One region of the Azospirillum sp. A1-3 genome, then DNA from elsewhere that is predicted to be linked to it. Evidence: riboswitches for the same ligand, from Rfam matches in the RefSeq annotation. Region 1 holds a riboswitch; each other region holds the start of a gene.
What was found. A riboswitch is a leader RNA that binds a small molecule or an ion and turns the genes downstream of it on or off. The one in region 1 is predicted to bind thiamine pyrophosphate.

Region 1 (7,299 bases):
GTCGCGCCGGATGCTGCGGAGCTGTTGAAGGATTGCAAGCAGCAGGCCTTCACCGACTGCTTCCGCCTGTGGCAACCGCCGCCTCCGCCCCATCCGGAACCGGAGAAGGAAACCGCGGGCACCCCACTGCCACCTCCACCGCCCGACCCCAAGGCGCCGCGTGAGCCGGCACAGGGTGGCCCGGTGTTGCCCCCGCCGCCCGATCCCGCCAAGGAAGCCGCAGCAGCCGCCGCCGACCGCGCCACCTTCGATGCGCTGTCGAAGGCGCTGAAGGACAGCGGGCTGGACGGCAGGGTTCTGCTGACCGACCCGAAGGGCGGCGATCCCACGTTGAAACTGGACAGCGTGCCCGGCAAAACGCCGGCGGCGAAGCGCTGAACCGCCGTCCCCTCAAGCCATCAGGAACCTTCCGACCATGATGGGTTTCCCGCTTCCCGACATCGACCAGGTTTCCGACCTGATCCGCTCCGTCGCACGGACGGAGATTATGCCGTATTTCCAGAAGCTCGACTCATCGGGCATCCGGCAGAAGACCGGCCCGACCGACCTTGTCACGCTGGCGGACGAGGCGGCGGAGCGGGCCTTGACCCCGGCGCTGTCCACCCTGCTGCCGGGCAGCCGCGTCATCGGCGAAGAGGCCGCGTCGGAGGACGAGCGTGTGCTCGACCGCATCCATGGCGACGATCCGGTGTGGATCATCGATCCGGTGGACGGCACCATCAATTTCGCTCAGGGCCGGCCGATGTTCGCGGTGATCGTGGCGCTTGCCTGGAAGGGCGAGACGGTCGCCGGCTGGATCCACGATCCGGTCGATGGCCGTATGGCGACGGCGGTGAAGGGGCAGGGCGCGCGGCTGAACGGCAACCGCGTCCATGTGGCACCGGCCGTGCCATTGCCGCAGATGGTCGGCGCGCTGTCGACGCGCTTCTGCGCCGAGGAGATGGGGCGGCAGTTGGAGGAGCGCAGCGCCGGGCTGGGCGAGCGCGCCTGCCTGTCGAGCGCCGCGCAGGAGTATCTGCGGCTGCTGGAGGGGCGGGCGCATTACTCGCTCTATCACCGGCTGATGCCGTGGGATCATGCGGCCGGCGTGCTGATGCATGCGGAGGCCGGCGGCTATTCCGCGCTGATCGACGGCACGCCCTATCGGCCGGGGCTGCTCAGAGGGAGCATCCTGCTGGCGCCCGATCGCGACAGCTGGCAGGCGCTGCACGGGCAGCTTTTTGGGTGAGTTGATTGGGTAGGGAGGTGCTGATTGCCCCCGCTCTAACCCTCCCCCGCTCTCAGCGGACCTACGGTCCGCCTGCCGCGTCAGCACAAAGCGAAGCTTTGTGCGAGAGCTTTGCGGGAGAGGGAACTCCGCCTATCCTTTGCAGAGCGTCAGGCTGACAAGCATTCAATCCCCTCTCCCTCGAAGAGGGGGAGGGATAGGGAGGGGGCATCCGCCGCACACCCCTCCCTCCCTGCAACACCCTCAATGCGTCAGCAGTGCCGGCAGGGTCAGCCCATCCAGCACTGTGCGGGTCGCGCCGCCCAGTACCAGTTCACGCAGACGGGAATGGCCATAGGCGCCCATCACCAGCAGGTCGGCACCCTGGTCGCTGCAGCAGGACAGGATCATGTCGCCGACCTCGCCGCCCGACGCTATGACCGACTGCGGGCGGGCGGCGATGCCGTGGCGGTGCAGCCAGTCAACCAGATCGGCGGCATCGTTGCTGTGCTGACCCGGCGGCTCGACCGACAGGACGGTGACGGAATCCGCCGCTTCCAGGAAAGGCATGGCGGCGCGGACGGCGCGGGCCGATTCCGGGCTGTTCTTCCAGGCGACCAGCACATGGCGGCCGATCGGGGCCGCGGCCGGCTGCTTCGGCGGCAGAACCAGCACCGGGGTGGGGGTCTCCAGCGGCAGACGGTCGGGGATATGGTGCAGCGACACCCGTTCGCCCGCCCGAACCGCGGCCGACTGCGCCACCACGACCAGATCGGCGTAGGAGGCCCGCTCCGCCAGCAGATCGACGTGATCGCCCTCTTCGATCGTCCAGTCGAAGGACAGGCCGTCGAGCGCCTGACGCACCTCCCGCTCGATGCGTTCGGCATTCTCGTGGGCGATGGCGGTGGCCTCCGCCATGAAGCCGTAGGAGGCGGCGCGGCCGGTGGCGCCGGCCGGCATCGACACCGGGGTGGCGATGTAGAGAGCCTGGATATGGGCGGAGAGGCGCTTGGCCAGGGCAGCGGCCACCGCCAGACGGCTGGCGTAGGCGTCGTCGTTGGCCATGTGCAGCAGGATGGTCTTGATCGGCATGCCCTCGCGTCTCCCAATCTTATGCTTTGGCCCGCCATCGGCTCGACAGTCGGCCGGCGGAGCGCTTTCCTTTCAGATAACGCTCCGCCGGGGCGAATGGCAATGTCTGCAAGCGGACGGTGTTACTTCACCACCACCGCATAGTGGTCGAGCGGCGCCACCGTCTTGATCAGGCCGCGCGCCTTCAGGAACTCGGCGAAGCGGGTGTAGCGTTCGGCATCCAGCGCCGCCGGGCTGTGGGAGAAGCGCGGCAGGGTGTCGGCCCAGGCGCGGCGGTTCAGTTCGTCGTTCAGCTCCGGCCGGCCCTTGACGAAGGCGGCCTGCGATTCCTCCGGATGGTTCAGAATGTAGAGCGTCGCCCGTTCCACCGCCGCCAGGAAGCGCTTGAAGCGCGGGTCGTTCGCCTTGTCCTTGCGGGCGACCAGGATCAGCTCGTCATAGGGCGGCACCCCTTCCTCCTCCGGGTAGAAGGCGCGGCCGGGATGCTTCTCGATCTCCATCTGGTTCAGCTCGAAGTTGCGGAAGGCGCCGATCACCGCATCGACCTGACCCGACAGCAGCGACGGCGAGAGCGAGAAATTGACGTTCACCAGTTCGACGTCCTTCAGGCTCAGCCCCTGCCTCTCCAGCATGGCGCCGAGCAGGGCGTCCTCGAAGCCGGCGATCGAGTAGCCGACCTTGCGGCCCTTCAGGTCCTTCAGCGACTTCACCGGCCCGTCGCGCAGCACGACGACGGAGTTCAGCGGCGTCGACACCAGCGTGCCGATGCGGACCAGCGGCAGCCCCTCGTCCACCTGCAGGATCAACTGCGGCTGGTAGGAGACGGCGATGTCGGTGCCACCGGCGGCGACCAGCTTCGGCGGATCGTTGGGGTCGGCCGGGGCGGTCAGAGTCACGTCCAGCCCGGCGTCCTTGAAGAAGCCCTTCTCCTGCGCCACCACCAGCGGAGCGTGGTCGGGGTTGACGAACCAGTCCAGCATCACGGACAGCTTGTCCTGGGCCAGGGCCGGAAGCGAGGTCATCAGGCTGGCGGCCATCAGGCCGGCGGTGAGCAAGTGCTTCATCGGGTGTCTCTCCCCCTTCGAGGGTTGGCGGCTTAAGGGTTGGCGGCTTAAGGGTTGGCGTCTTCGGCAGGTTGGGTATCGGGTTGCCAGGGTAGGGCGCGGCGGGCCAGCGCATCGACGGCGGCGTAGAGCGTCACCGCGAACAGCCCCAGCACCAGCACGGCGGCGAACAGAAGGTCGATCTGCATGCGGGCGTTGGCGTGCAGCATCAGGTAACCGAGGCCGGAGGACGACCCCACCCATTCGCCGATCACCGCGCCGATCGGCGCCACCGCGGCGGCGACACGTACGCCGGACCAGAAGGCGGGCAGGGCGGCCGGCAGGCGGATGCTCCACAGGATGGCGGCGGGGGAGGCTCCCATGGTGCGGGCAAGGTCGAGCCAGCCGGGATCGGTGCGCCGCAGCCCGTCGAACAGCGCGGTCGTCACCGGGAAATAGATGACCAGCACCGCCATGGCGATCTTGGAGGCCATGCCGTAGCCCAGCCACAGGACCAACAGCGGCGCCAGGGCGAAGACCGGGATCGCCTGACTGACCAGCAGCAGCGGCATCAGCCAGCGCCGCGCGGTGCGGAAGCGCGCCAGCAGCAACGCGCTGACCCCGCCCAGCGCCACGCCAGCCACCAGCCCGATCAGGATCTCCGACAGAGTGGTCAGGCCGTGGGTCAGCAACAGGGGCGCCTGCCGCCGCATGGCGTCGGCGACCGCCAGCGGGCTGGGCAGCAGGTAGCGCGGCAGGCCGGTGGCCCAGACCAGCGCCTGCCAGCCGGCGACCAGCACCAGCAGGGTGACCAGGGCGCGCAGCAGCGCCTTCATTCCGCCAGCCTCCGCAGCAGCTCGGCCTGATGCGCGAGCAGGCCGGGATCGTCGACACGGCGCGGCACCGCGCCGGACGGCTCCAGCGCCGGCCCCATCACGGCGGGACGGCCGGTCATCACATGCAGGCGGTCGCCGATGCGCAGCGCCTCCAGCGGGTCGTGGGTGACCATCAGGACGGTGCGGCCGGCCAATGTCTCCGCCGCTGTTTCCTGCAGCCGCAGCCGGGTGATGGCGTCGAGCGCCGAGAAGGGCTCGTCCATCAGGACCAGCGGCTTGTCCTCCATCAGCGTGCGGGCCAGCGCCACGCGCTGTCGCTGCCCGCCGGACAGGGCGGCCGGGCGGTCGCGTTCCCTCCCCGCCAGACCGACGCGGTCCAGCAATGCGCGGGCCTGCTCCACCCGCGCCGGGCTGGGCCGGCGGTGGCGCAGCCGGTCGCCGAGCAGGACATTGTCGAGGACGGTCAGCCAGGGCAGCAGAAGGTCCTGCTGCGCCATGTAGGCGATGCGGCCGGCCAGCGGTTGCCCATCGCCGGTAACGACTTGCGTCGGCGGTTCCGGCTCGGCAAGACCGGCGAGGATGCGCAGCAGGGTGGTCTTGCCGACGCCGCTCGGTCCCAGCAGGCAGGTGGTCCGGCCGGCCGGCAGCTCCAACGTCAGGTCGGAGAACAGCAGCGTGCCGCCATAGGTCAGCCGGGCGCGCGAGATCGTCACCGAAAGCGGCGTCATCGCAAGCATGTCGTTCTGGCGGAAAAGGAGTGGGTGCGGTCCCGCATCACTGATCCCTACGCCGGCATGAACCGGATCAGGTTCCAGGGGTCGTCCCGCAACAGGACCTCTCAGCCGCCCATCGGCTCCCCCCAGTGAAGGCGGCGACTATAGGCGCGGACGATCCGCGACCGCAAGCATTGCCGGATCGGACTTCCGGCCAGCGGAATCCCGACCTTGGAAGCGGGCGCTTGACCGGAACGCGGCCACGCCTAGTTTCTGGCGGGCATCATGGAGTGCCAGCCCTGACCACGCCCTTTCGCACCCCGCTGTTCATCGGCGGCGAGATCTATCGCGGCTCGACCTATGGGCCGAAACATCCGCTGGCGATTCCGCGCGTCTCGACCGCCATCGACCTCAGCCGCGCCATGGGCTGGCTGCCGGACGAGGTCTATCTCGACACCCATGTGGCGAGCGAACGGGAGCTGGCGCGCTTCCACACCGCCGATTACATCGCGGCGCTGAAACGGGCGGAGGTGGAACAGCGGGTGGATGAGGCCACCGCCGCCCGCCATAATCTTGGCAAGCTGGAGAATCCGGTCTTCGCCGAGATGTACCGGCGGCCCGCCCACAGCAGCGGATCGGCATTGCAGGCGGCCCGGATCCTGGGCGACCGGCCGGCCGGTCTGGTCTATGCCCCGGCGGCGGGGACCCACCATGCGCGCCGCGACCGGGCCAGCGGCTTCTGCTATTTCAACGCGCCGGTGCTGGGCATCCTGGAACTGCTCGACCATGGGCTGGAGCGGGTGCTCTACGTCGATCTCGACGCCCACCACGGCGACGGGGTGGAGGAGGCCTTCGCCAACGACGACCGGGTTCTGACAATCTCCATTCACGAGGACGGCCGCTGGCCCTACACCGGCAAGGCGGAGGACCGCGCCGGCGGGATGGCCCGCAACCTGCCGGTGCCGCCGGGCTTCAACGACAGCGAGATGGAACATGTGATGGAGGCGGCGGTCCTGCCGCTGACCCGCGCCTTCCGTCCGCAGGCGATGGTGATCCAGACCGGCGCCGACGCTTTGGCCGAAGACCCGCTGAGCCGTCTGGAGCTGTCCAACCGCGCGCTGTGGGATGCCGTGGCGGCCCTGCTGCCGCTGGCGCCGCGGGTGCTGGTGGTGGGTGGCGGCGGCTATAACCCCTGGTCAGTCGGGCGCTGCTGGGCCGGGATCTGGGCGGTGATGAACGGCATCGATCCGGCGATCAGGCCGACTGCGGAGGCGGAGGCGGTGTTGCGCGCCCTGACCTGGAGCCGCGCCGCGGGCCGCAATCCGCCGGAACACTGGTTCACCACGCTGGGCGACGAACGCCGGCCGGGGCCGGTGCGGGACGCGGTGAAGCGGGTGGCGGAGATGGCGCTGTCCTGAACCGTGGCAGATCGTTTCATTTGGGTCGAATTTCGAACCAAGCCGTGACGATTCGTTGACGGATCTGGATTGTTCGGTGATCCTCATTCCACTGCGCCGGTGCAGCTTCCGCTTCGGATGATGCGGCCTTGGGCCGGGCTTTGGTAGGAGAACGGGCGGGCGGATGTCGAACACGACCCTGTTCCTGATCGCCATCGTCATCATCATGCTGGCCGCCGTCCCGGTCGCCATGATGCTGAAGGATTTCCTGCCGAACATCATGGAAAAGAGCAGCGGTCTGGAGCAGATCGAGAACCGCGTCTATGTGCTGCATGCGGAATCGCAGGAGCTTCAGAACCGCGTCAACCAGCTGGTTCAGCGCCGCAATAGCCAGTCCTCCGACCGCAACCGGCTGGAAAGCGACATCCGCAAGGCGGAAAAGCAGATCCGCGAACTGGCCGAGCAGCCGCCGATGTTCGTGCACGAAGTCGGCGACCCGCAGGCCGGCCTGATGAAGTTCGTCGCCACCGTCACCCAGGAAAAGGCGTCTGCCGCCGCACGGGCCGCCGGCGAACGCGGGCCCGTGAATCCGATCTGGCGCTGTTCCAACGTGGCGGAGGTCTGGGCCTCCAGCTTCGACGAGGCGAAGCAGATGTGCGACGTCGCCTTCCCCTTCAAGCTGGGGTTCCAGAAGTCCTTCATGCGCGGCGATGCGAGGACCGGCGGCAAGGGGGGCGTGCCGGTGCCGCCCGCCACCGCTCGCGCCAAGGCCGGTGCCGCGACATGATGATCAACTTCATCATCGTCCTGGCGATCGTCGCGATCGGCGCATGGCTCGGCAATGTGCTGATGACCGTTGAACAGCGGGTATCGCAGGCGCGCCAGCGTGTGCGCGGCGTGCGCAACAGGCTGGACAAGCTGGACGCCACCATCCACCGCCTGCACCGCGAGGAGGAAAACCTCCATGCCGAGATCGAGGAGCTGACGCGGGACATCGTGGAACTGCGCAAG
Region 2 (7,299 bases), 840 kb from region 1:
CGGGATTTCCCGCAAGATCACCAACCCGGCCGACCGCAAGCGCCTGAAGGAAATCCTGTCGGACCTCGACATTCCCGATGGCATGGCGGTCATCCTGCGCACCGCCGGGCTGGAGCGTTCCAAGCCCGAGATCAAGCGCGACCTGGAATATCTCCTGCGCCTGTGGGACGACATCCGCGAACAGACGCTGAAGTCGTCGGCGCCCTGCCTCATCTATGAAGAGGCGAACCTGATCAAGCGGTCGATCCGCGATCTCTACGCCAACGACATCGACGAGATCTGGGTCGAGGGCGAGGCCGGCTTCCGCACGGCGCGCGAATTCATGGACATGCTGATGCCGGGCCACTCCCAGCGCGTCCAGCTGTACCGCGACAGCCAGATCCCGCTGTTCCACCGCTATCAGGTGGAAACGCAGATCGATGCCATCCACAGCCCGGTGGTGCAGCTGCGCTCCGGCGGCTACATCGTCATCAACCCGACCGAGGCGCTGGTCTCCATCGACGTCAACTCCGGCAAGTCGACCCGCGAGCGCAACATCGAGGAAACCGCCTACAAGACCAACCTGGAGGCCGCCGACGAGGTGGCGCGCCAGCTGCGTCTGCGCGATCTGGCCGGCCTGATCGTCATCGACTTCATCGACATGGAGGAGCCGCGGAACAACGCCGCCGTCGAGCGCCGCATGAAGGAGGCGATGAAGAACGACCGGGCACGCATCCAGCTCGGCCGCATCTCCGCCTTCGGCCTGCTGGAGCTGTCGCGCCAGCGTCTGCGTCCGTCGCTGCTGGAGACCAACTTCGAGCGCTGCCCGCACTGCTCGGGCACCGGCGTCGTCCGTTCGGTCGAATCCGCCTCGCTGCACGTCCTGCGCGCCATCGAGGAAGAGGGCATCCGCAAGCGGTCGGCGGAGATCACCATCTACGTGCCGACCTCCATCGCGCTCTACATCCTCAACCAGAAGCGCGGTGAACTGGCCAAGATCGAAGAGCGCCATGCCTTCAGTGTCATGGTCCAGGCCGACGATGCCCTGATCGCCCCGGACCACCGTCTGGAGCGCAACAAGGCCCGCCTGCCCGACGAGGAAGGCCCGCTGGTCAGCGCCGACCGCGTGATGGCCGAGACCGACCGCGCGCTCGCCGCCGAGCCGGTCCAGCCGGTGGAGGAGCCGGAAGCCGAGGTCGAAGCCGCCCAGGTCGAGGAGACCGCCGAGCGTGCCGAGACCAACGGCGATGGCAATGGCGAGGACCGCCGTCGTCGCCGTCGTCGTCGTCGCGGCCGTGGCCGTGACCGCGAGGAAGGCCGGGCCGAGGGCGACACCGCCGAGGGCGAGGGCGAGACGGAGGAAGCCGGTCAGGAGACCGAGGAGACCGTTCTGCCGATTGCCGCCGAGGCGATCCCCGGTGCCGCCATCTCCGAACCCGATGCCGACTCGGCTGAAGCCGAAGGCGAAGGCGACGACGAGGATGAGGACGGTGAGGACGAAACCGGCGCCGACGCCGGCGAGCGCAACGGCGAAGGCCGCAAGAAGCGCCGCCGCGGCAAGCGCGGTGGCCGTCGCCGGTCGCGCCGCGAGGGTGCGGAAGGCCTGGAGGGCGGCGAGGAGGCCGCTTCCGAGCAACCCGCCGCTCCGGTTCAGGCCATCCCGGCTCCGACCGAGGCGAGCGACCTCGACTGGATCCTGGCCGGCGATACGACCCCGGCGGTCGAGCAAGCTCCTGTTCCGGTGACCGCCACCGAGCCGCCGGTGACCGCTCCGGCTCCGACCGAAGCCGCCGCGGCAAAGGCTCCGGCCAAGAAGGCGTCGCGCAAGCGGAAGGCCGCTGCCGAGGCTCCGGCCGAGGCTGCCCCCGTGGCTGCCCCCATGGCCGCTCCGGCAGTTGCCGAAGCCCCGGCCAAGGGCCGCAAGCGCAAGGCCGCCGCTGCGGTCGAAGCGCCGGTGGAAGCCGCTGCCGAAGCCGCGCCGGCCAAGAAGGCCACGCGCAAGCGCAAGGCTGCCGCCGAAGCCCCGGTGGAGGCCGCTCCCGTGGCCGCTCCGGCCGCTGCCGAAGCCCCGGCCAAGGGCCGCAAGCGCAAGGCCGCTGCCGCCGCCGAAGCCCCGGCGGAGGTCGCGACCGACAAGGCTCCGGCCAAGAAGGCGTCGCGCAAGCGCAAGGCCGCTGCCGAGGCTCCGGCCGAGGCCGCGCCGGTCGCCGCCGCGCCGGCTCCGGTGCCTCAGCCCGCTCCGGCCGCCGAACCCGCCAACGAGCCGGCTCCCGCCGGTGACGAGGACGAGGCGAATGCCAAGCCGCGCCGCGGCTGGTGGAAGCGGTAAGCCCAACGGCCCAACCGGGACCTCTGGAACGGGAAAAGGCGCCGCAAGGCGCCTTTTCCTTTTCCCGGACGTTATCACCCCTGCCACAGGACAGGTCGGACCATGAGCAAGGCCTTCACCCGCGAGAACGACACGCCTGACGACGACGATCTCGACGATCCGGCACCGCTGCCGCAAGGCTTCAAGAACTACATGACTCCGCCGGGCTTCCAGCGCATGCAGGAGGAGTTGCGCCACCTGCTGCGGGTGGAGCGGCCGAAGGTGGTGGAGGTGGTGTCCTGGGCCGCCGGCAACGGCGACCGGTCTGAGAATGGCGATTATCTCTATGGCAAGAAGCGCCTGCGCGAGATCGACCGCCGCATCCGCTTCCTGAACAAGCGGCTGGAATCGGCGGTGGTGGTCAATCCGCAGGACCAGAAGAACCGCGAACAGGTCTTCTTCGGCGCCACCGTCACCTATGCCCGCGAGGATGGGTCGGAGAACACCATCACCATCGTCGGCGCCGACGAAGTCGACCCCGACCGCGGCCATGTCAGCTGGATCTCCCCCATCGCCCGCGCCCTGCTGAAAGCGCGGGTGGGTGATCTGGTCGACGTCCGTACGCCAGCGGGGATGGAACAGGTGGAGGTGTTGGGGATCAAGTACGCGGGGTGAGGAGTAGCTATGACGGATGCCCCCTCCCCATCCCTCCCCCGCTATCGCAGGAGAGGGGGTAGGACGCTTGCCAGTGTTGCCGATCCGCCGAAGCGGCGGAGTTCCCTCTCCCGCCAAAGGCGGGGGAGGGTTAGGGAGGGGGCATCAACGCCGAACCCTCACTCCGCCGCCGGCTGGTAGATTTCCCCGCCCGACTCGCGGAACTTCTGCGACATCTCGGCCATGCCGGACTCCGCGGCGTCGCGGATTTCCTGCGTGATCTTCATCGAACAGAATTTCGGCCCGCACATCGAACAGAAATGCGCGGTCTTGGCCCCCTCCGCCGGCAGGGTCTCGTCGTGGTAGGCCATCGCCGTGTCGGGGTCGAGCGACAGGGCGAACTGGTCGCGCCAGCGGAAGGAGAAGCGGGCGCGCGACATGGCGTCGTCGCGCAGCCGCGCCGCCGGGTGGCCCTTGGCGAGGTCGGCGGCATGGGCGGCGATTTTGTAGGCGATGACGCCGGCCTTCACGTCGTCGCGGTCCGGCAGGCCCAGATGCTCCTTCGGCGTGACGTAGCAGAGCATCGCCGTGCCGAACCAGCCGATCATCGCCGCACCGATGGCGCTGGTGATGTGGTCATAGCCCGGCGCGATGTCGGTCACCAACGGCCCGAGCGTGTAGAAGGGGGCCTCGCCGCACAGCGCCAACTGCTTCTCGACATTGTGCTTGATCTTGTGCATCGGCACATGGCCCGGCCCCTCGATCATCACCTGCACGTCGCGCGCCCAGGCGATCTTGGTCAGCTCGCCCAGCGTCTCCAGTTCGGCGAACTGCGCGGCGTCGTTGGCGTCGGCCTGGCTGCCCGGCCGCAGACCGTCGCCCATCGACAGCGCCACGTCATAGGCGCGGCAGATTTCGACAATGTCGGCGAAATGGTCGTAGAGGAAATTCTCGCGGTGATGCGCCAGACACCATTTGGCAATGATTGAGCCGCCGCGCGAGACGATGCCGGTCACCCGCTTGGCGGTCAGCGGGATATGGGCCAGCCGCAGTCCGGCGTGGATGGTGAAGTAATCGACGCCCTGCTCCGCCTGTTCGATCAGCGTGTCGCGGAACAGCTCCCAGGTCAGATCCTCGGCCTTGCCATTCACCTTCTCCAGCGCCTGATAGATCGGCACGGTGCCGATGGGAACCGGGGAGTTGCGCAGGATCCACTCGCGGGTCTGGTGGATGTCGGCACCGGTGGACAGGTCCATCACGGTGTCGGCGCCCCAGCGGATCGACCAGACCATCTTCTCAACCTCCTCCTCGATCGAGGAGGTCACGGCGGAATTGCCGATGTTGGCGTTGATCTTGGTCAGGAAATTGCGGCCGATGATCATCGGTTCCGACTCGGGGTGGTTGACGTTGGACGGGATGATCGCCCGCCCACGCGCCACCTCGTCACGCACGAATTCCGGGGTGATGAAGTCGGGGATCTCGGCACCGAAATCCTCGCCGTCGCGCGCGGCCTCCAGCGCGGCGGCGCGGCCGAGGTTCTCGCGGACGGCGATGTATTCCATCTCCGCAGTGACGATGCCGGCGCGGGCGTAGGCCATCTGGGTCACGGCCCCGCCGCCCTTGGCCCGCAGCACGCCGCTGTCGGTGGTCTCGACATCGCCACGCGCCAGGATCCAGTCGCGGCGGTGCTTGGCCAGCCCGGCCCGCACGTCGATGGCGACCGACTCGTCGGTGTAGGGGCCGGAAGCGTCATAGACGGTCAGCGGCGGCTCGCCGCCCGACAGCGCGATCTCGCGCAGGGCGACGCGCAGGTCGGGAAAGCGCGTGCCGGGCACATGGATTTTCCGCGACGACGGCAGCGGGCCGGTCGAGATGCGGATGGCGTTCTCGTTGAAGTCCTTGGGCATTGGGTTTCTCCGTCGGAGTTGGGCGGACAAACCCGGGACTGCGGACGGAGGTGCGGTATCTTCGTGCAGGCCGTTCCCCGGCATAGCGGAGCCGATACGGCCGGACGGGGGCGTGGTCGGCCCGTCACGAGGTCCCTCCCTTCGCCGGTATGACCCGGATCAGGTTCGAAGGGTCACCACGCTGCCGGCGACGCTTGGCGCCGTCTGGCCGTTGGTATCTCAGCCCCCTGTCGGGACCCCCCTGGAATGCGCCCATCCTGCCGACGACGGACGCGCCTGTCAAAAGGAAAGCGCTGCGGACGATCCGCCTGCCATATTGTGGAAACGCGCTACATCCAGCGTTTCGACCGCACATAGACCATCGGCAGCAACGCCGACAACAGCATCAGCCCCAGGGCGCTGGCATAGCCGAAGGGCGAGCCGCTGCCGGGCATGTCGGTGAAGTTCATGCCGCCGATGCTGGCGACCAGGGTCGGCGGATAAAGCAGAACGGTCAGCACCGACACGATCTTGACGATCTCGTTCTGCTCGACATTGATCTGTCCCAACGCCGTATCCAGCGCCAGCGCGACCTTGCCGGCCAGGAAACGGGCATACTGGTCGAGCCCGCGCAGGTCCTGCAGCGCGGTCTTGGCCCAGCGCCGCGTCGCCTTGCCGGAATTCCAGCCGTCGCCGCGCGCCAGGAAGTCGGTCATACGGGTAAGGCTGGCCAGACTGACCCGCGCCTTGCCGATCAGATGGCCGGCATGGCCGATGCGCTTCAGCGTCTGGGCATCATCGAGCGTCTCGCCACGGGACCGCAGCTTGCGCCCACGGAAATAGCGGCGGTTCAGCGCATCCAACTCCACCCCGGTCCGTCGCAACACGACGGAGGTGCGGTCGATCATCCCATCCACCAACGCCGCCAGCACCAATTCGCCACGGGCGGCCGAGATCTCGCCATGGGTGGCGCGGCGGCGGAAGGCAAGCAGCGCCTGCGGATCGATGTCGTGGATGGTCACCAGCCGCCGCCCGGCCAACACAAAGCTGACGGTGGCGATGCGCGGCTCGTCGGTATCGGCCCAGACCAGCGCGGTGACGGTCATGGTCAAGGCGCCGCCGGTCAAGCGCAGACGGCTCGACTCCTCGATCTCCGCCATCTGCTCGCGGGTGGGCAGGCCCGTTCCGATCAGCGCCTCCGCCCGTGCCAACTCTTCGGACGTCGGATTGATGAGGTCGAGCCACACGGCGGAATCGGGCAACGGCGCCGCCTCTTCCGCGGCAGCCTCCCTGACCCAGCGCAGCAGACCGCCGTCATTGACGAAGACATGCAGCAAGGCTGTGCTCCTTGCATGGTGCGCGCCGGCACGCGGCGTTACGTCAGCCGACCACCGCGTCGCGGCTTAACGGGTGGCGGCGCCCTCTCCCCGTCATCAAGGTCCAGTGCCGCGCCCTCGGCCTTCAGCGCCTGTTCCAGCTTGCGCCGGAAGGCGCCGCCATCCCGCTTGGCGTCGAGGAAATGGCCGACCGCCTCCTTCGCCGCGTCGCTGTCGTAGGGAACCTTGCCCAACGCCGCCAGCTTGGCGCGCTCCACCAGCTTCGGGTCCATCTTCTCGCGGATGGCCTTCATCTGGCGGAGCAAATCCTTGCGCAGGTCGGACATCAGTCCCCCATATTCCGGCGTCAGGCCTTGCCGATCAGGGTGCCGGCGCCGCCTTCGGTGAAGATCTCGAGCAGCAGCGCATGCGGCACGCGGCCATCCAGGATAACAGCGGCATCGACGCCCTGCTCCACCGCGCCGATGCAGGTCTCGATCTTCGGGATCATGCCGCCCGAGGCGGTACCGTCGGCGATGGCCTTGTGGGCATCCGCCAGCGACATCTTCTCGATCAGCTTCTTTTCCTTGTCGAGCACACCGGCGACGTCGGTCAGCAGGAAGAAGCGCGCCGCCTTCACCGCCGCCGCGACCGCACCGGCCGCCGTGTCGGCGTTGATGTTGTAGGTGTCGCCGTTCACGTCGAAGCCGACCGGCGCGATCACCGGGATGATGTCCGACTTGGCGAGAGCCTGCAGAATCTCCGGATTCACCTTGTAGGGCTCTCCGACGAAGCCCAGGTCCAGCACCCGCTCGATGTTGCTGTCGGGGTCGCGCTGCACGCGCTCCAGCCGGCGGGCGGTGATCAGGTTGCTGTCCTTGCCCGACAGGCCGACAGCGCGGCCGCCGGCGCTGTTGATGGCGGCGACGATCTGCTTGTTGATGGAGCCGGCCAGCACCATCTCGACCACCTCGACCGTCTCCTTGTCGGTGACGCGCAGGCCGTCGATGAAGCTGGACTTGATCTTCAGGCGCTCCAGCATCTGGCCGATCTGCGGCCCACCGCCGTGGACGACCACCGGGTTGATGCCGACCTGCTTCAGCAGCACGATATCGCGCGCGAACAGCTCCGCCAGACCGGCGTCGCCCATGGCGTG
Region 3 (7,299 bases), on a different contig from region 1:
TGGTGGGGCCAAACGATTCGGGCAACAGGATCTCCAGCGAAAAGGTCCGCCGCAGACCGGCTGGGTCGCAGATGTGGATCGGGGTTTCGGGCGTGGCGAATTCGCGGATGCGCTGGCGGCAACCGCCGCAGGGTGTGCAGATTTCCTCCGCCCCCGCCTCGCCGCCCATGACGACGATGGCGCGGATGCGGCGGTCACCAGCAGTGACCATGGCGCCGATGGCGCTCGATTCGGCGCACTGGCCCTGCGGGTAGGCGGCATTCTCCACATTGCAGCCGGCGAAGATGCGCCCCGATTCGCCGAGGATCGCCGCACCCACCTTGAATTTGGAATAGGGGGCGTGGGCGTTCTCGCGCGCGGCACGGGCGGCTTCGATCAGTTGGGACAGCTCTGCCGAGTCGGTCATGGCGTCAGCGCTCCTTGACATAGGGGATGCCGCTCGCCTTCGGGGCGACGGCCTTGCCGACGAAGCCGGCCAGCAGCAGGACGGTCAGCACATAGGGCAGCATCTGGATGAACTGCACCGGGATCACGCCGATGCCCGGCAGTTCGACCCCCTGCAGGCGCACCTGCACCGCGTCGGTGAAGGCGAACAGCAGGCAGGCGAACAGGGTCGGCCCCGGCCGCCACTTGCCGAAGATCAGCGCCGCCAGCGCCAGATAGCCCTTGCCGGCGGTCATGTCGCGGACGAAGCCGGCGCCGTGGCCGGTGGAGAGATAGGAGCCGGCCATCCCCGTCAGCGCGCCGGTCACCAGCAGCGCCTGATAGCGCAGCTTCGTCACCGACAAGCCGGCGGTGTCGACCGCCGCCGGATTCTCGCCCACCGCCCGCAGCCGCAGACCGAAGCGCGAGCGGTAGAGCACCCATTGGGTGGCGATCACCACGACCAGCGTCACCCAGATCAGCACGTTGTTGCCGTTCAGCAATTCGCGGTAGACCAGCCCCAGAACCGGCACGCCGGCCAGCCCGTCGACCCCCGGCAACTCCACCGCGGGAATGCGCGCCTGATTGGGCAGAAGCGGGGTCTGGCCGCCCTGCTGGAACCAGGCGTAGGCCAGCGTCGGCGCCAGCCCGGCGACCAGGATGTTGATCGCCATGCCCGACACCACCTGATTGCCGTTGTGAGTGATGCAGGCGAAGCCATGGACCAGCGCCAGCGCCACCCCGGCGGCGATGCCGGCCAGCAGCCCCAGCCAGGGGTTCAGCGTCGTCGACGCGACGGCGGCGGAGAAGAAGGCGCCGGCCAGCATCTTGCCTTCCAGCCCGATGTCGACCACGCCCGACCGCTCGCAATACATGCCGGCGAAGGCGGCCAGCACCAGCGGCGTCGCCACCCGGATGGTGGCGCTCAGCAGCTGCAGCGCCAGAAGAAGCGCGTCCTCCATCGCTCAGCCCCTTCCCCCAGTGGCGATATCTGCGGCGGCGGCGGCGGTGGTGGTGCTGCGGCGGCGGAACAGCGCCTCCACCTGTGGCTTGAACAGGTTCTCCATCGCGCCGGCGAACAGGATGACCAAACCCTGGATGACCATCACCAACTCGCGGTTGATCGTGGGATAGTCGAAGGACAGCTGGCCGCCGCCCTGCGCCAGAACCCCGAACAGCAATGCCGCCAGAATGATCCCGACCGGGTGGTTGCGCCCCATCAGCGCCACGGCGATGCCGACGAAGCCGACGCCGCCGGTGAAGTTCAGGATCACCCGGTGCTGTACGCCCAGGATCTCGTTGACCCCGACGAAGCCGGCCAGCGCACCGGAGATCAGCATGGCGATGATGATGTTCCGCGACGGCGAGATGCCGGCATAGACCGCCGCCCGCTCGTTCCGGCCCACCGTGCGCAGCTCGTAGCCCCAGCGGGTGCGGCGCAGGAAGATGTGGAACAGCAGGCAGCAGGCCAGCGCCCACAGGAAGGACAGGTTCAGCGGCGAGGCCGGGATGGTGAGGCCGAACCAGCCCAGCGCGCGGTCCATCGACGGCAGCCAGACACCGGGATCGAACTCGCGGGTTTCCGGTGACTGGCTGCCGGGGCGGATCAGCACGTCCACCAGCAGCCAGGTCATGATCGACGCGGCGATGAAGTTGAACATGATCGTCGTGATGACGATGTGGCTGCCGCGTTTGGCCTGCAGCCAGGCCGGGATGAAGGCCCAGGCGGCGCCGAACAGGGCCGAGGCCAGCACCGCCAGCAGGGCCACCACCGGCCAGGGCCAGCCGGTCAGCGCCAGCGCCACCAGCCCGGCGCCGAGGCCGCCGAGATAGGCCTGCCCCTCGCCGCCGATGTTGAACAGCCCGCAATGGAAGGCGATGGCGACCGCCAGCCCGGTGAAGATGTAGTCGGTGGTGTAATAAAGGGTGTAGCCGATGGCCTCCGGGTAGCCCAGAGCCTCCGACAGCAGCAGCGACAGCACGTAGACCGGATTCTCGCCGATCACCAGGATCACCAGCCCCGACAGCACGAAGGCCGCGACGAGGTTGAGAACCGGCAGCAGCGCATACCCGACCCAGCCCGGCACTGCGCCCGGCTGGCCTTTCCCCGATCCGCTCAGCAGCACCGGCGTCTCCTGGATTGCCCCTTGCCGCGGATTCTTAACCGCCAATGCTCTGCCGACCAAGCATTTCATCGCGCCGGAATCGCTGTAGGTGCCGTGGGTTAGAAGGATTACAAAAAAACTTGGCAGTGCCCCGTCCTCAGCCGACGCTTAACCAAATCCACGCCTATCAGACCTGCGGTTGCGGCATTGGGACGCAGAAGCGTTTGCCCATAATGTGGGCAACCTCCGCCATTGCCGTTCCGAACCAATCCGATGACCGACGCCGAGACCGCCGACCTGCTGCCAGTCGAGGCCGATTCGGTTCCCTATGCCGTCGGCTGCTTCCTGGGTGCGATCCTGCTGTTCGCGGCGATGGACACGCTCATCAAGTTCCTGACCGCCGATTACCCGGTGCCGCAGCTGATGTTCGTGCGGTCGCTGGTCGCCTTCCTGCTGGTGGGCGGTTACACGCTGTGGCGCGGCGGCGGAATCGCGGCGATGCGGACGCGGCGGCCCTGGGGGCATGTCTGGCGGGCCTTCGCCGGGCTGATCTCGATGGGATGCTTCTTCTATGCGTTCCGCGAACTGCCGCTGGCCGACGTCTATGTGCTGAGCTTCGCCGGGCCGCTGTTCATCACCGCGCTGTCCGCGCCGCTGTTGGGGGAACCCGTGGGCTGGCGGCGCTGGGCGGCGGTGGTGGTCGGATTCGGCGGCGTGGTGGTGATGGCGCAGCCCTCGGCCGGGGCGCCGCTGGTGCCGGTGCTGGTCGGGCTTTGCGCCGCGCTGTTCTATGCATTGGCGGCGGTGGCCGTACGCGGCCTGTCGCGGACGGAGACCAGCGCGTCCATCGTGCTCTATCTGCTGCTGACGACGACGGTGGTCAGCGGCGCGCTGACGGTGCCGGTGTGGACGGCGCCGACCGCCTTCGCACTGGGGCTGATGGCGCTGGTCGGCGCGATCGGCGCCGGCGCGCAGGTGCTGCTGACCCAGGCCTTCCGCCGCGCGCCGCCGGCGGTGGTGGCGCCCTTCGAATATACCGGCATGGTCTGGGCCAGCCTGTTCGGCTGGCTGGTGTTCGGCGACCTGCCGACCGTGCCGGTGATCGCCGGCGCCATGGTCATCATCGGCAGCGGGCTCTACATCCTGCATCGTGAAACCCTGGTGGCGCGTCGCCGGCTGGGTTCTTGACAGGACGGGGCCGGCGGCGACACTCTCGCCGCCTGTTCACGGCTGGGGTGCCTCTGCCTTTCGCCGGATCGGCGGATGCGGGGGCTGAGACAACACCCATCGAACCTGATCCGGGTCATGCCGGCGAAGGGAGCCGACCGGAACCCGACGGATCAGCCGCAAACGCCCCGTCCCCTCCGCGTCGCTCCGGTTGCCGGCGCGAGTTGAGGAGTTTTCGGTCATGCGGCGCGCGCTTCCCCTTCTGATCGGCCTGCTGGCGGCCACGTCCTGCCTGTCTCCGGCGGCGCGGGCCGACGATACGCTGTCCTTTCCGGTGCTGGTTCCGCTGACCGGCTTCCTGTCGCTGGAGGGCACCAGCCAGCGCAACGGTGCCGTCCTGGCGCTGAAGCAGACGCCGGCCGGCGTCGCCATCGCGTCGGAGGTCGTCGACACCGGCACCTCGCCCGAGGCGGCGGTGACGGCGCTGGAGCGGGCGGCCGGCAGCGGAACCGTCGGAGCGGTCGCCGCCAGCATGCTCGGCACCCAGATGCTGGCGATGCTGCCGCTGGCGCAGGAGCTGAAACTGCCGCTGGTCACCGTGTCGGGCACCGCCTCGATCACCGAGCAGGGCAACCCCTGGGTCTTCCGCTTCTTCCCCGGCGACGCCGTGACCAAGTCCGCCCACGCCCGCTATGTGGTGGAGGAATTGGGCAAGCGGCAGCCGGCGATCATCTATCAGACCACCGCCTATGGGCAGAGCGGCAAGACCCATCTCGACGCCGCCTTCAAGGCGCTGGGCGTGACCCCGGTGTTCGAGGAAGGGGTGGACCCGGCGGCCAAGGACCTGCTGCCGGTGCTGACCAAGGCGCTGGCCGCCAAGCCGGACGTGCTGGTGCTGCACCTGCATTCCGGCCCGACCGCGCTGCTGCTGCGGCAGGCGGCGTCCAGTGGGGTGACCCTGCCGATCGTCGCCGGCTCCGCCATGCATCAGCCGAGCACCGCGGCCCTACTGGAACCGGCGGAGCTGAAGGGCGTCTGTGCCGAGACCGCGGCCTCGCCCATTTCCGGCGACACGCCGGAGGTCAAGGCCTTCACCGACGCTTACCGGACCGCTTTCGGCAAGGACCCGGACGCCTTCGCGCTCGGCCAATATGATGGGATGACGATGGTGCTGGAGGCGGTGAAGGCCGGCGCCCGCACGCCGGACGCGATCCGCAAGGCGCTGTCGGCGGAGACGTTCAAGGGTCTCGCCATGACCTACAAGTCGGATGGCAAGGGCAACATGGCCCATTCCGCCGTCATCGTCTGCTATGATGGGACCAGCCGCGTGCCGAAGCTGGTGAAGCGGTACGACGACCCGACGCTCGCGGCGAAGTGAGCGGATGGCGGCGTTTCAACTGCTGGTCAATGGGGTGGCGCTGGGGGCGGCCTATGCCCTGGTGGCGCTGGGCTTCGTGCTGGTGCTGAACGCCACCTCGGCGGTGAATTTCGCGCAGGGCGACCTCGTGATGGCCGGCGGGCTTCTGGCGGTGGCGCTGGCGCCGCTGATCCCGTTGCCGGGCATCGTCCTGCTGCCGGTGGTGCTGGTGCTGATGGCGGCGCTGGGTCTGCTGCTGGCACTGGCGGCCTATCTGCCGCTGCGGCGCCGGCCGCCGGTCTCGGTCTTCATCAGCACCATCGCGGTCGGCATCATCCTGCAGAATGGTGCCGCCATCCTCTTTGGACCGGAGCCGCGCGCCGCGCCGCCGCTGTTCGGCGACGAAACCCTGCACATCGCCGGGCTGGCGGTGCCGGAGCAGTCGCTCGCCATCGTCGCGGTGGCGGCCCTGCTGATCGGGGCGCAGCAATGGATCTTCGCGCGTACGCAACTCGGCCGCCGGCTGCGCGCGACGGCGCAGGATCCGGAGATGGCGCGCGCCTGCGGCGTGCCGGTCACCGCGATGATCCTGGTGACCTTCGCCATCGGCGCCGCCTGCGCCGGGGCGGCCGGGCTGCTGCTGGCCAACCGCTATTTCGTCACGCCGACATCGGGCGGGGACCTAATTTTGAAGGCTTACATCGCGGTGACGGTGGGCGGTTGGGGCTCCGTGCCGGGCGCGGTGGTGGGGGCTTTGCTGATCGCGCTGTTCGAGGTCGGGGTGTCGTCGGTGCTGTCCTACCCGGTGGCGCTGGGGGCCTTGTACCTGACGCTGCTGGCGATTCTGGTGCTGCGGCCACAAGGGCTGTTCGGCGAAGCGGTGAAGCGTCGTGGTTGAGCGATCCGCGCAGCGCGTCCCCCTCACCCCAACCCTCTCCCCGGGGGGGAGAGGGGGCAGGGTCGGGGTGGAGTGGGGCATTCTGGCCGCTGGCGCTCTCACCTTGTTGGTCTATGCGCTGGCCTTTGCCTCGCCCTATGGCCTGCGCGTTCTGACCGTTGCCGGGGTGTATGCGCTGGCGACCTTCGGCTTTCAGATCGTTTTCGGCCTAGGTGGTGCGCTGTCGCTGGCGCAAGGCGCCTTCTTTGGCGTCGGCGCCTATGTGACCGGCATCCTCGGCAGCCGCTACGGCCTCGGCTTCGAGGCGACCTTTCCGCTGTCGATGCTGGTTCCGCTGCTGCTGGCGCTGCCGGTCGGGCTGGCGGTGCTGCGGCTTGAATCGCATTACTTCGCCCTGGCGACGCTGGGGATCGCGCAGGTGCTCCATCTGCTGGCGGTGAATCTGCCGGAGCTGACCGGCGGCTCCAACGGGCTCGCCGGGGTGCCGGCGGTGGTGCTGTTCGGCTGGGCGGTGCCGAGAGGGCTGCCGATGGCCGGGCTGGTCTGGGGGCTGGTGGCGCTCGGTGGGCTGATCGGCTGGCGGTTGGCGCGCGGGCGGCTTGGCTGGTCGCTGACCATGCTGCGCGACGATCCGCTGGCGGCGGGGACGCTGGGGCTGGATGTCGGCCGGCTGCGGCTGGTGGCCTTCGGCATCAGCGCGGTTTTCGCCGGGGCCGCCGGAGCGCTGGCCGTCCATACCCAGCGCGTCGTCTCGCCGGAGGTGTTGGAGTTCCCGGTCATGGTCTCCATCCTGACGATCGCCATCGTCGGCGGTCGGGGACGGATGGCCGGGGCGGTGCTGGGCGCCGTGCTGCTGCTGCATCTGCCGGAATGGTTCCGCTTCCTGGAGCGCGGCTATCTGGTCATCTACGGCGCCGCCCTGCTGCTGACCGTCGTACTGGCGCCGGACGGGCTGACTGGGCTCCTCCACCGCCTCACGGCCCGCCTGACCGGCGGCGAGCGCCGTGCGCTGGCGGAGGCGAAGGAGCCGCCGTTGCCACCCGTCCGGCCGGAGGGGCTGGCGGTCGAGGGCTTGCGGAAATCCTTCGGCGGTGTGCGGGCGGTGGACCGTGTGTCGCTGGATCTGCGGCCGGGCACCATCACCGGGCTGATCGGACCGAACGGGTCGGGCAAATCCACGGTCATCAACCTGTTGTCCGGGCTGGAGCGGCCGGATGCCGGACGGGTGCGCCTCGGCGGGCAGGACGTCACCCGCGCCCGCGCCGACCGGCTGGCCCGTGCCGGGCTGGCCCGCAGCTTCCAGGCGGCGGCGCTGCCCAGTGGTGCCGGCGTGCTGGAGGCGGTGGCCG
Region 4 (7,299 bases), on a different contig from region 1:
TGCCTCGCCAATGGCGCGATCATCCGCAACATGGGCGACAACATCGCGCTCTGCCCCCCCTACGTCATCGAGCCCGGCCAGATCGACGCGCTGGTGGAGCGGCTGCGCGCCGCGCTGGACGATGTTGCCGACGCGCTGTCCCGCGACAGCCTTGCCGCCTGAGGAGGGACGCGTCATGACTTATCTCGATCTGCTCGATCAGGCCCGCCTGATCCGCGACGGCGAGCTCAGCGCCGCCGAACTGCTCGATGCCACCATCGCCCGCATCGAGGCGGTGAACCCGGTGCTGAACGCGGTGATCCTGCCGCTCTACGATCAGGCGCGCGCCGCACTGGCGCGTGGAGAGGCCTCGTCCGGCCCCTTCGCCGGCGTGCCCTTCCTGATCAAGGATCTCTACTGCCATGTCAGCGGCACGCCGACCACCGGCGCCTCCCGCCTTCTGGCCGGCGCCGTCGTCGATCATGACAGCGAACTGATGGCGCGCTACCGCCGGGCCGGCCTGCTGACGGTCGGCAAGACCAACCTGTGCGAGTTCGGCACGCTCGGCACGACGGAGCCGGTGCTGTTCGGCCCGACCCGCAACCCGTGGGACACCCGCCGCTCCAGCGGCGGGTCGAGCGGTGGCGCCGCGGCTGCCGTGGCTGGCGGCATGGTGCCGACGGCCCATGGCGGCGACGGCGCCGGGTCCATCCGCATTCCCGCCTCCTGCTGCGGCCTGTTCGGTCTGAAACCGACGCGGGCGCGCATCACCATGGGGCCTGATCTGGGCGACAGCCTGGGCGGCATCGTCAACGAACATGTGGTTACGATGACCGTACGCGACAGCGCGGTCCTGCTCGACGCCACCCACGGGCCGATGGCCGGCGATCCCTATACCGCCGCCCCGCCGGCCGGAAGTTTCCTGTCGCAGGTCGGCCGCGAGCCTGGACGGTTGCGCATCGCGGTCACCGACCGGTCGCTGTTGGGCACCGACGTCGACCCGGATTGCGTGGCGGCGGTGCGCGACACCGCACGCCTCTGCGCCGAGCTGGGGCATGACGTTGAAATCGCCGCCCCGGTCTTCGATGCGGAGCAGTACCAATCGGCCTATCGCCGCTTCTGGTCGATGACGGCGACGCGTAGCCTGTGGAGCATCGGCCGCGCCAACAACCGCTCCCCCGCCGCGCTGGTGGAGGAAGTCGAACCCTTCAACCGTTACCTGTTTGAGCGCGGCAGCCGCATCCTGGCGGCGGATTACGTGACGGATCTCGGCTGGTTCCACGACTTCTCGCGCATCCTCGGACGCTTCCTGGACCGCTACGATGTCTGGCTGACGCCGACGCTGGGCTCGCCGCCGCCCAAGCTCGGCCATTTCGATGCCGGGCTGTATGGCGGGGAGGCAGTGATGGACCGCTTCATGCAATTCCTGGCCTTCACCACTTTCGCCAACATGGCCGGTCTGCCGGCGATGAGCGTTCCGCTGTCCTGGAACGCCGAAGGGCTGCCGGTCGGCTCCCAGTTCACCGGCCGCGCCGGCGATGAAACGACGCTGTTCCGTCTTGCCGCCCAGTTGGAAGCCGCCCGCCCTTGGCGGGACCGCCGCCCGCCCGTCCACGCCGCCTGACCCCGGAGGGTATGATCATGGAAAATCAGGGATTTGTGGAGTTCGCCGGCGTCCAGAAAAGCTATGACGGGCGCACTCTGGTGATCGAAGGGCTGGACCTGTCGATCCCGAAGGGGGAGTTCCTGACGATGCTGGGGCCGTCCGGTTCCGGCAAGACCACCAGCCTGATGATGCTGGCGGGGTTCGAGGCGCCGTCGTGCGGCGAAATCCGTGTGGCCGGCAAGCCGATTCAGAATGTGCCGCCGCACCGCCGTAACATCGGCATGGTGTTCCAGAACTACGCGCTGTTCCCCCACATGACCATCGCCGAGAATCTGGCCTATCCGCTGAAGGTGCGGCGGATGGGGCGGGCGGAGACGGAGCGGCGGGTGGCCCGCGCGCTCGACATGGTGCAGATGGGTGCGTTGGCGCAGCGCCGCCCGTCCCAGCTTTCGGGCGGGCAGCAGCAGCGGGTGGCGCTGGCGCGGGCGCTGGTGTTCGAACCGGATCTGGTCCTGATGGACGAGCCATTGGGGGCGTTGGACAAGAACTTGCGGGAACACATGCAGTTCGAGATCAAGCATCTGCATGAACGTCTCGGCGTGACCATGGTCTATGTCACCCACGACCAGGCGGAGGCGTTGACCATGTCCGACCGCATTGCCGTCTTCAACCGCGGCCGGGTCGAACAGCTGGCGACGCCGGCGGAACTGTACGAGGAACCAGCCACCGTCTTCGTCGCCGGCTTCATCGGCGAGAACAACCGGCTGTCTGGGGTGCTGGCCGACCGGCAGGACGATCGCGGGACCATCCGTTTGGAAAGCGGTTCGGTGGTGCAGGCCCGTGTTGCCGCCGGTCTCGAGGCGGGTGCTTCGGTCACCGTGTCGCTGCGGCCCGAGCGGGTCCGGCTGGTGCCGGCAGAGGCGGCTGGTGGCGCCGGAGGAGAGCGGAGCCTGTTCGGCCATGTCTCCGACCTGATTTATCTGGGCGACCACATCCGCGTGCATCTGGCGGACGGTCCGGCCGCCGGGCTGGTCGCGAAAATTCCCAACAATGCCGATCACCAGCATGTGCGTCCGGGCGGCCGTTATCGGGTGGAATGGGGACCGGCCGACGCCATCGCACTGCCGGTGGGTCACTGATCGAAACGACATCCCGCCGGCGGGGAGGCGCTTTCGCGCCTTCCACACCGTTAGTTGGGACCGCGTGGTCGGTGAGAGCTGCGGCGACAATCCGGCCGTTTGCCACATCCATGCCGATGTATAGCTTCCGCCAGGATCGTCGCTTCCTCGTACCATGCTTTTCGAACTCCATCCGTTCTTCAATATCGAGCACGCGTCCGGTAAAGGCCAAATCCTGCCCCCGCAACCACCGACACTTGACGCCCCGGTTCGAAAGAGCCGGGGCGTTCGTGCATCTGGGTCTTGCGCATCCGAGCGGCGCCCTCGCAGACCGCCAGGACGCCCGCCAGCTCGCTGTGCAGGTCGGAATCCAGCCCCGCGCTGGCAGGGGAGTGCGTTAGCGGAGGAGCGTAAGGAGACGCACCGCCGACGGAACGGCGGCATCGCCGGTGGTGCGGAGCGGGTAGGCTATTGCTCCGCAAATATATTGAGTTTCACCTTCCCTCGCCGAGCCGGCGTTCTGTCGACGGTGTATGCACGCCAGCAGGAGGAGGGGGAAATGACAATCCTTGACGCTGAGAGGGCCGGCATCCCCGGCGTTGACAGAAGGCGCGATGGTCTTCTAGGCTCCGTTCCGTTCCCAGGGGAGCCTCGTTCAGGAGGCTGAGACACCCGCCGGCCCGGTCCTTCGCGTCCGGGCGACGCGGCAACCCTTAGAACCTGATCCGGGTCATGCCGGCGTAGGGATGCGGGACGAGAAGGCCTTTGCGGCCGACGCGCAGATCCATACCCCACAGGCTCGTTCCGGATTCGTTTGTTGCTCCATCGGTCGGTGCCGTTTGGAGATAAATGGGATGAGGAGGGTGGCCGTGAGCGCGATCTACGACAAGGTTCTGGCCTTCATGGAGGCCGACATCGGAACCGGGGCGGCGGCCGACGAGGCCTTCAACGCCCTGGCGCTGGCGGTCTTCGCCCACCAGTTCGAGCACAACCAGCCCTATCGCCGCTTCGCCATGCAGCGCGGCCGGGTGCCGCGCGGGGTAAAGAGCTGGCGCGACATCCCGGCGGTGCCGATCAACGCCTTCAAGGATCTGACGCTCAGCTGCCGCCCGGCGGAGGAATCCGCCCGTATCTTCATGACCAGCGGCACGACCAAGGGCGGCATCCGCGGCCAGATCCACCACACGACCCTGACGGTTTACGACCGTTCCACGCTGCTCAACTTCCGCCGCCGCTTCATGCCAGGGGCAGGGGCAGGGGACGAGCGGATGGCGATGGGCATCCTGTTCCCGACCGAGACGGCAATGCCGAACTCCTCGCTCGCCCATTATCTGGAGCTGGCGCGGGCGGAATGCGGCACGCCGGACAGCCTCCATTGGATCGGCGAGGCGGGCATCGACATCGCCGGGCTCTATGACCGGCTGGACGCCGCCGAGCGGTCGGGGGAGCCCTTCGCCCTGCTGGGCGCCAGCTATGGCTTCGTGCATTTGATGGACGCCATGGCGCGCGACGGCCGCCGCTTCGGCCTGCCGGAGGGAAGCCGCATCCTCGACACCGGCGGCTTCAAGGGCCAGTCGCGCGAGCTGCAACCGGACGAGTTCTACGGCCAGCTGGCCGAATTCTTCGGCGTGCCGCGTCAGCGCTGCATCAACATGTACGGAATGACGGAGCTGAGCACCCAGTTCTACGACGACGGCAATGCGGTCTGTCCGTCGCTGAAATCCGGCCCGCATTGGATCCGCAGCCGCGTCGTCGACGCATTGTCCGGCCTGGACGTGCCGCCCGGCAACATGGGCGTGCTGGTGCACCATGATCTGGCCCACATCAACTCGGTCGCCGCCATCCTGACCGAAGACGCCGGCATTCTGGAGGAGGGGGGCTTCCGCCTGCTGGGACGTGTCGCCGGCGCGCAAGCCAAGGGCTGCTCGCTGGCGGTGGAGGATTTCCTCGCCGCCGCACGCGGTTGAGCGGGAGCGCGGCCTTGGCTTTCGGCGACGATTTCTCCCGTCCGGAACCGGCCGGTCATCTGCCCGGTCTGCCGCCGGAGGCGGTGGAGCGGCGCGTGCTGACCTTCGGATCGGGCGCTGCGGCGCTGCGCGTGGCGGTGCCGGTGCTGGATGCCTGGCAGGTGGAGCGGGTCTCCGCGACGGTCCGGGCGACGGCGCGCGGCTATCTGAAGACGCTGTCGACGGCGCACATCGTAACCGTGATCGACGCGGCGATCCAACGGCTGCTCAATCGCGAGGATCCCTGGCGCCGCAGGGCGGAGCGGCTGCTGCCCATCGTCACCGGCTATGACGCTGAGATGGTGAGACTGGGGCTGACCGGCTATCTGAAGACCTTCCGCGCGCATGAGTTGCGCCGCTTCCTGACGGAGGACTTCGCGAACCCGCAGGTGTTGGACGAGTTCCAGCCGGCACCCAAGGGCGGCTTCACCCGCGCCTTCGGTCCCGATTTGCTGCTGCATGTCTGGGCGGGCAATGTGCCGGGACTGCCTTTATGGAGCCTTATCTCTGGCCTGCTGGTCAAGTCCGGGACGGTCGGCAAGCTGCCCAGCGCCGAACCGCTGTTCGCGGGCTGGTTCGCGCAATTGCTGGCGGAGATCGATCCCAGGCTGGGCGACTGCCTGGCGGTGGTGTGGTGGAAGGGCGGCGACGCGGCGGCGGAGCGGGCATGGCTGGCCCAGGCCGATACCGTGGTCGCCTATGGCGGCAATGCGGCGCTGGCGGCGATCCGCGACCGGGTGCCGGTGAGCACCCGATTCCTGCCCTATGGTCACAAGATCAGCTTCGCGCTGGTGTCGCGAGCCGCCCTCGACCCGCGGCGGGCGGGGGAGACGGCACGGTTGGCCGCCCACGACATCGCCCGCTACGATCAGCAAGGCTGCTATTCGCCGCACACGCTGTTTGTCGAACGCGGCGGCCGGCTCTCGCCGCAGGATTTCGCCGCCATGCTCGCTCATGAACTTGCGGTGCTGGCTCGCAAACAACCGCGCCGGGCCCTGTCGATGGCGGAGGCCGGCGAGGTCGCCGGCTGGCGCGACAGGCAGACGATGCGCGGCCTGGACGGGTCCGGTCATCTGCTGCTGTCGGACCCGGCGGGCGGCTGGTGCGTGTCCTGCACCGACGCGCCGGATGGGCTGGCGCCGACCGCGCTGAACCGGACGATCGCCGTGGTGGCGGTGGACGATCTGGCGGAGGTGGCGGGCCGCGTCGCCCCGCACCGCGCCATTTTGCAGACCGCCGGCATCGCGGCGGCGCCGGAGGAACTGTTCCGCCTGGCCGGACCACTGGGGGCGGCGGGGGTAACGCGGCTCTGCGCCTTAGGCAACATGACCGCGCCGGAGGCCGGCTGGCACCACGACGGCCGGTTCAACCTGCTGGATCTGGTGACGGTGACGGAGATCGAGCGGTCGGCGGAAGGGCTGGCAGAGGGGTTAGCCCGCTATGCCGATTGATCCGGCCACCTTCCTGGTTTTCGAGGGCGTGCGCTTCGATTACGGCGATGCTGCGATTGTCGATGGTGTCGACTGGACGGTTGGCCGTGGGGCGGTTCATTGCCTGCTGGGGCGCAGCGGCTGCGGCAAGACCACGTTGCTGAAGCTGGCCGCCGGACTTCTCGCCCCCGCCGCCGGACAGGTGCGGCTGGACGGGGCGCCGGTGCAGGGGCCGGGCGATGCGGTGGGCGTCGTCTTCCAGACGCCGACGCTGCTGGAATGGCTGACGGTGCTGGATAATGTGCTGCTGCCGGTGACGCTGCACCGCCGTGCCACCGCCGACGACTGCGCCCGCGCACTGGACCTGCTGGAACTGGTCGGGCTGGCGGGGCTGTCGCAGCGGGGACCGCGGGCTCTGTCGGGCGGGCAGCAGAGCCGGGTGGCGCTGGCGCGCGCGCTGATTGCCGATCCGGCGCTGCTTCTGCTCGACGAGCCCTTCGCCGCGCTTGACGCCCTCACGCGCGAGGAGTTGCAGGAGGATCTTCTGCGGCTGTGCGCGCAGCGCGGCACCACCGCGTTGTTCGTCACCCACGACATCGCCGAGGCGGTCTATCTGGGCGATCGCGTCGCGGTGATGGCGGACGGGCGGCTGCGCCACAGCGTCTCCATCGATCTGCCCCGCCCGCGCCCGCGTGACCTGCGCTACGACCCGCGCTTCAACGCGCTGTGCCGCGATCTGCGCCACGCTATGGACGGCGCGTCCGGACTCCGGCGGGCGGAGGCGGCGGAATGACGACCCGCATCGCCGCGATCCTGCTGCCGCCGCTGCTGCTGACGGGATGGGAGGGCTATTGCCGCTGGTCGGGGATCCCGGCGCTGGTGCTTCCGTCGCCCTCGGCGGTGGGGGCTGCGTTGTGGAGCGGTCTGGCGAGCGGACGGCTGCTGTCGCATCTGGCGATGACCGCCACGGAGATGGCGCTGGGGCTGGGCATCGGCTGTCTCGTCGGCTTTGTCGCCGGGGTAGCGCTGGCGGAAGTCGCGGGGCTGCGCCGCTTGCTCTACCCCTACGTCATCGCCAGCCAGGTGGTGCCGAAGCTGGCGCTGGCGCCGCTGTTCATCCTGTGGTTCGGCTTCGGCATGTCCTCCACCGTCGCGATCAC

Region 2: another riboswitch for thiamine pyrophosphate. It lies ahead of thiC (phosphomethylpyrimidine synthase ThiC); the one in region 1 lies ahead of M5E06_RS05545 (ABC transporter ATP-binding protein).
Region 3: another riboswitch for thiamine pyrophosphate. It lies ahead of M5E06_RS20225 (ABC transporter substrate-binding protein); the one in region 1 lies ahead of M5E06_RS05545 (ABC transporter ATP-binding protein).
Region 4: another riboswitch for thiamine pyrophosphate. It lies ahead of M5E06_RS15895 (LuxE/PaaK family acyltransferase); the one in region 1 lies ahead of M5E06_RS05545 (ABC transporter ATP-binding protein).

What each region holds. Positions count from the first base shown of each region.
Region 1 covers NZ_JAMSLU010000001.1:1,168,359-1,175,657, reverse strand. Annotated here, with positions in the region: gene M5E06_RS05570 (hypothetical protein) at 1-378, shown strand, start outside; gene M5E06_RS05565 (inositol monophosphatase family protein) at 416-1,228, shown strand; gene M5E06_RS05560 (universal stress protein) at 1,472-2,299, opposite strand; gene M5E06_RS05555 (ABC transporter substrate-binding protein) at 2,422-3,363, opposite strand; gene M5E06_RS05550 (ABC transporter permease) at 3,411-4,178, opposite strand; gene M5E06_RS05545 (ABC transporter ATP-binding protein) at 4,175-4,906, opposite strand; TPP riboswitch at 4,942-5,048, opposite strand; gene M5E06_RS05540 (acetoin utilization protein AcuC) at 5,182-6,309, shown strand; gene M5E06_RS05535 (hypothetical protein) at 6,473-7,075, shown strand; gene M5E06_RS05530 (hypothetical protein) at 7,072-7,299, shown strand, end outside.
Region 2 covers NZ_JAMSLU010000001.1:324,684-331,982, reverse strand. Annotated here, with positions in the region: gene M5E06_RS01540 (Rne/Rng family ribonuclease) at 1-2,308, shown strand, start outside; gene greB (transcription elongation factor GreB) at 2,411-2,962, shown strand; gene thiC (phosphomethylpyrimidine synthase ThiC) at 3,121-4,848, opposite strand; TPP riboswitch at 4,968-5,101, opposite strand; gene M5E06_RS01525 (CorA family divalent cation transporter) at 5,178-6,164, opposite strand; gene M5E06_RS01520 (hypothetical protein) at 6,203-6,490, opposite strand; gene argB (acetylglutamate kinase) at 6,511-7,299, opposite strand, start outside.
Region 3 covers NZ_JAMSLU010000003.1:536,262-543,560, reverse strand. Annotated here, with positions in the region: gene cdd (cytidine deaminase) at 1-406, opposite strand, end outside; gene M5E06_RS20240 (ABC transporter permease) at 411-1,385, opposite strand; gene M5E06_RS20235 (ABC transporter permease) at 1,389-2,549, opposite strand; gene M5E06_RS20230 (DMT family transporter) at 2,802-3,716, shown strand; TPP riboswitch at 3,750-3,865, shown strand; gene M5E06_RS20225 (ABC transporter substrate-binding protein) at 3,937-5,073, shown strand; gene M5E06_RS20220 (branched-chain amino acid ABC transporter permease) at 5,078-5,950, shown strand; gene M5E06_RS20215 (branched-chain amino acid ABC transporter ATP-binding protein/permease) at 6,018-7,299, shown strand, end outside.
Region 4 covers NZ_JAMSLU010000002.1:536,439-543,737, forward strand. Annotated here, with positions in the region: gene M5E06_RS15875 (aminotransferase) at 1-162, shown strand, start outside; gene M5E06_RS15880 (amidase) at 176-1,603, shown strand; gene M5E06_RS15885 (ABC transporter ATP-binding protein) at 1,621-2,724, shown strand; TPP riboswitch at 3,336-3,468, shown strand; gene M5E06_RS15895 (LuxE/PaaK family acyltransferase) at 3,573-4,670, shown strand; gene M5E06_RS15900 (acyl-CoA reductase) at 4,685-6,160, shown strand; gene M5E06_RS15905 (ABC transporter ATP-binding protein) at 6,150-6,932, shown strand; gene M5E06_RS15910 (ABC transporter permease) at 6,929-7,299, shown strand, end outside.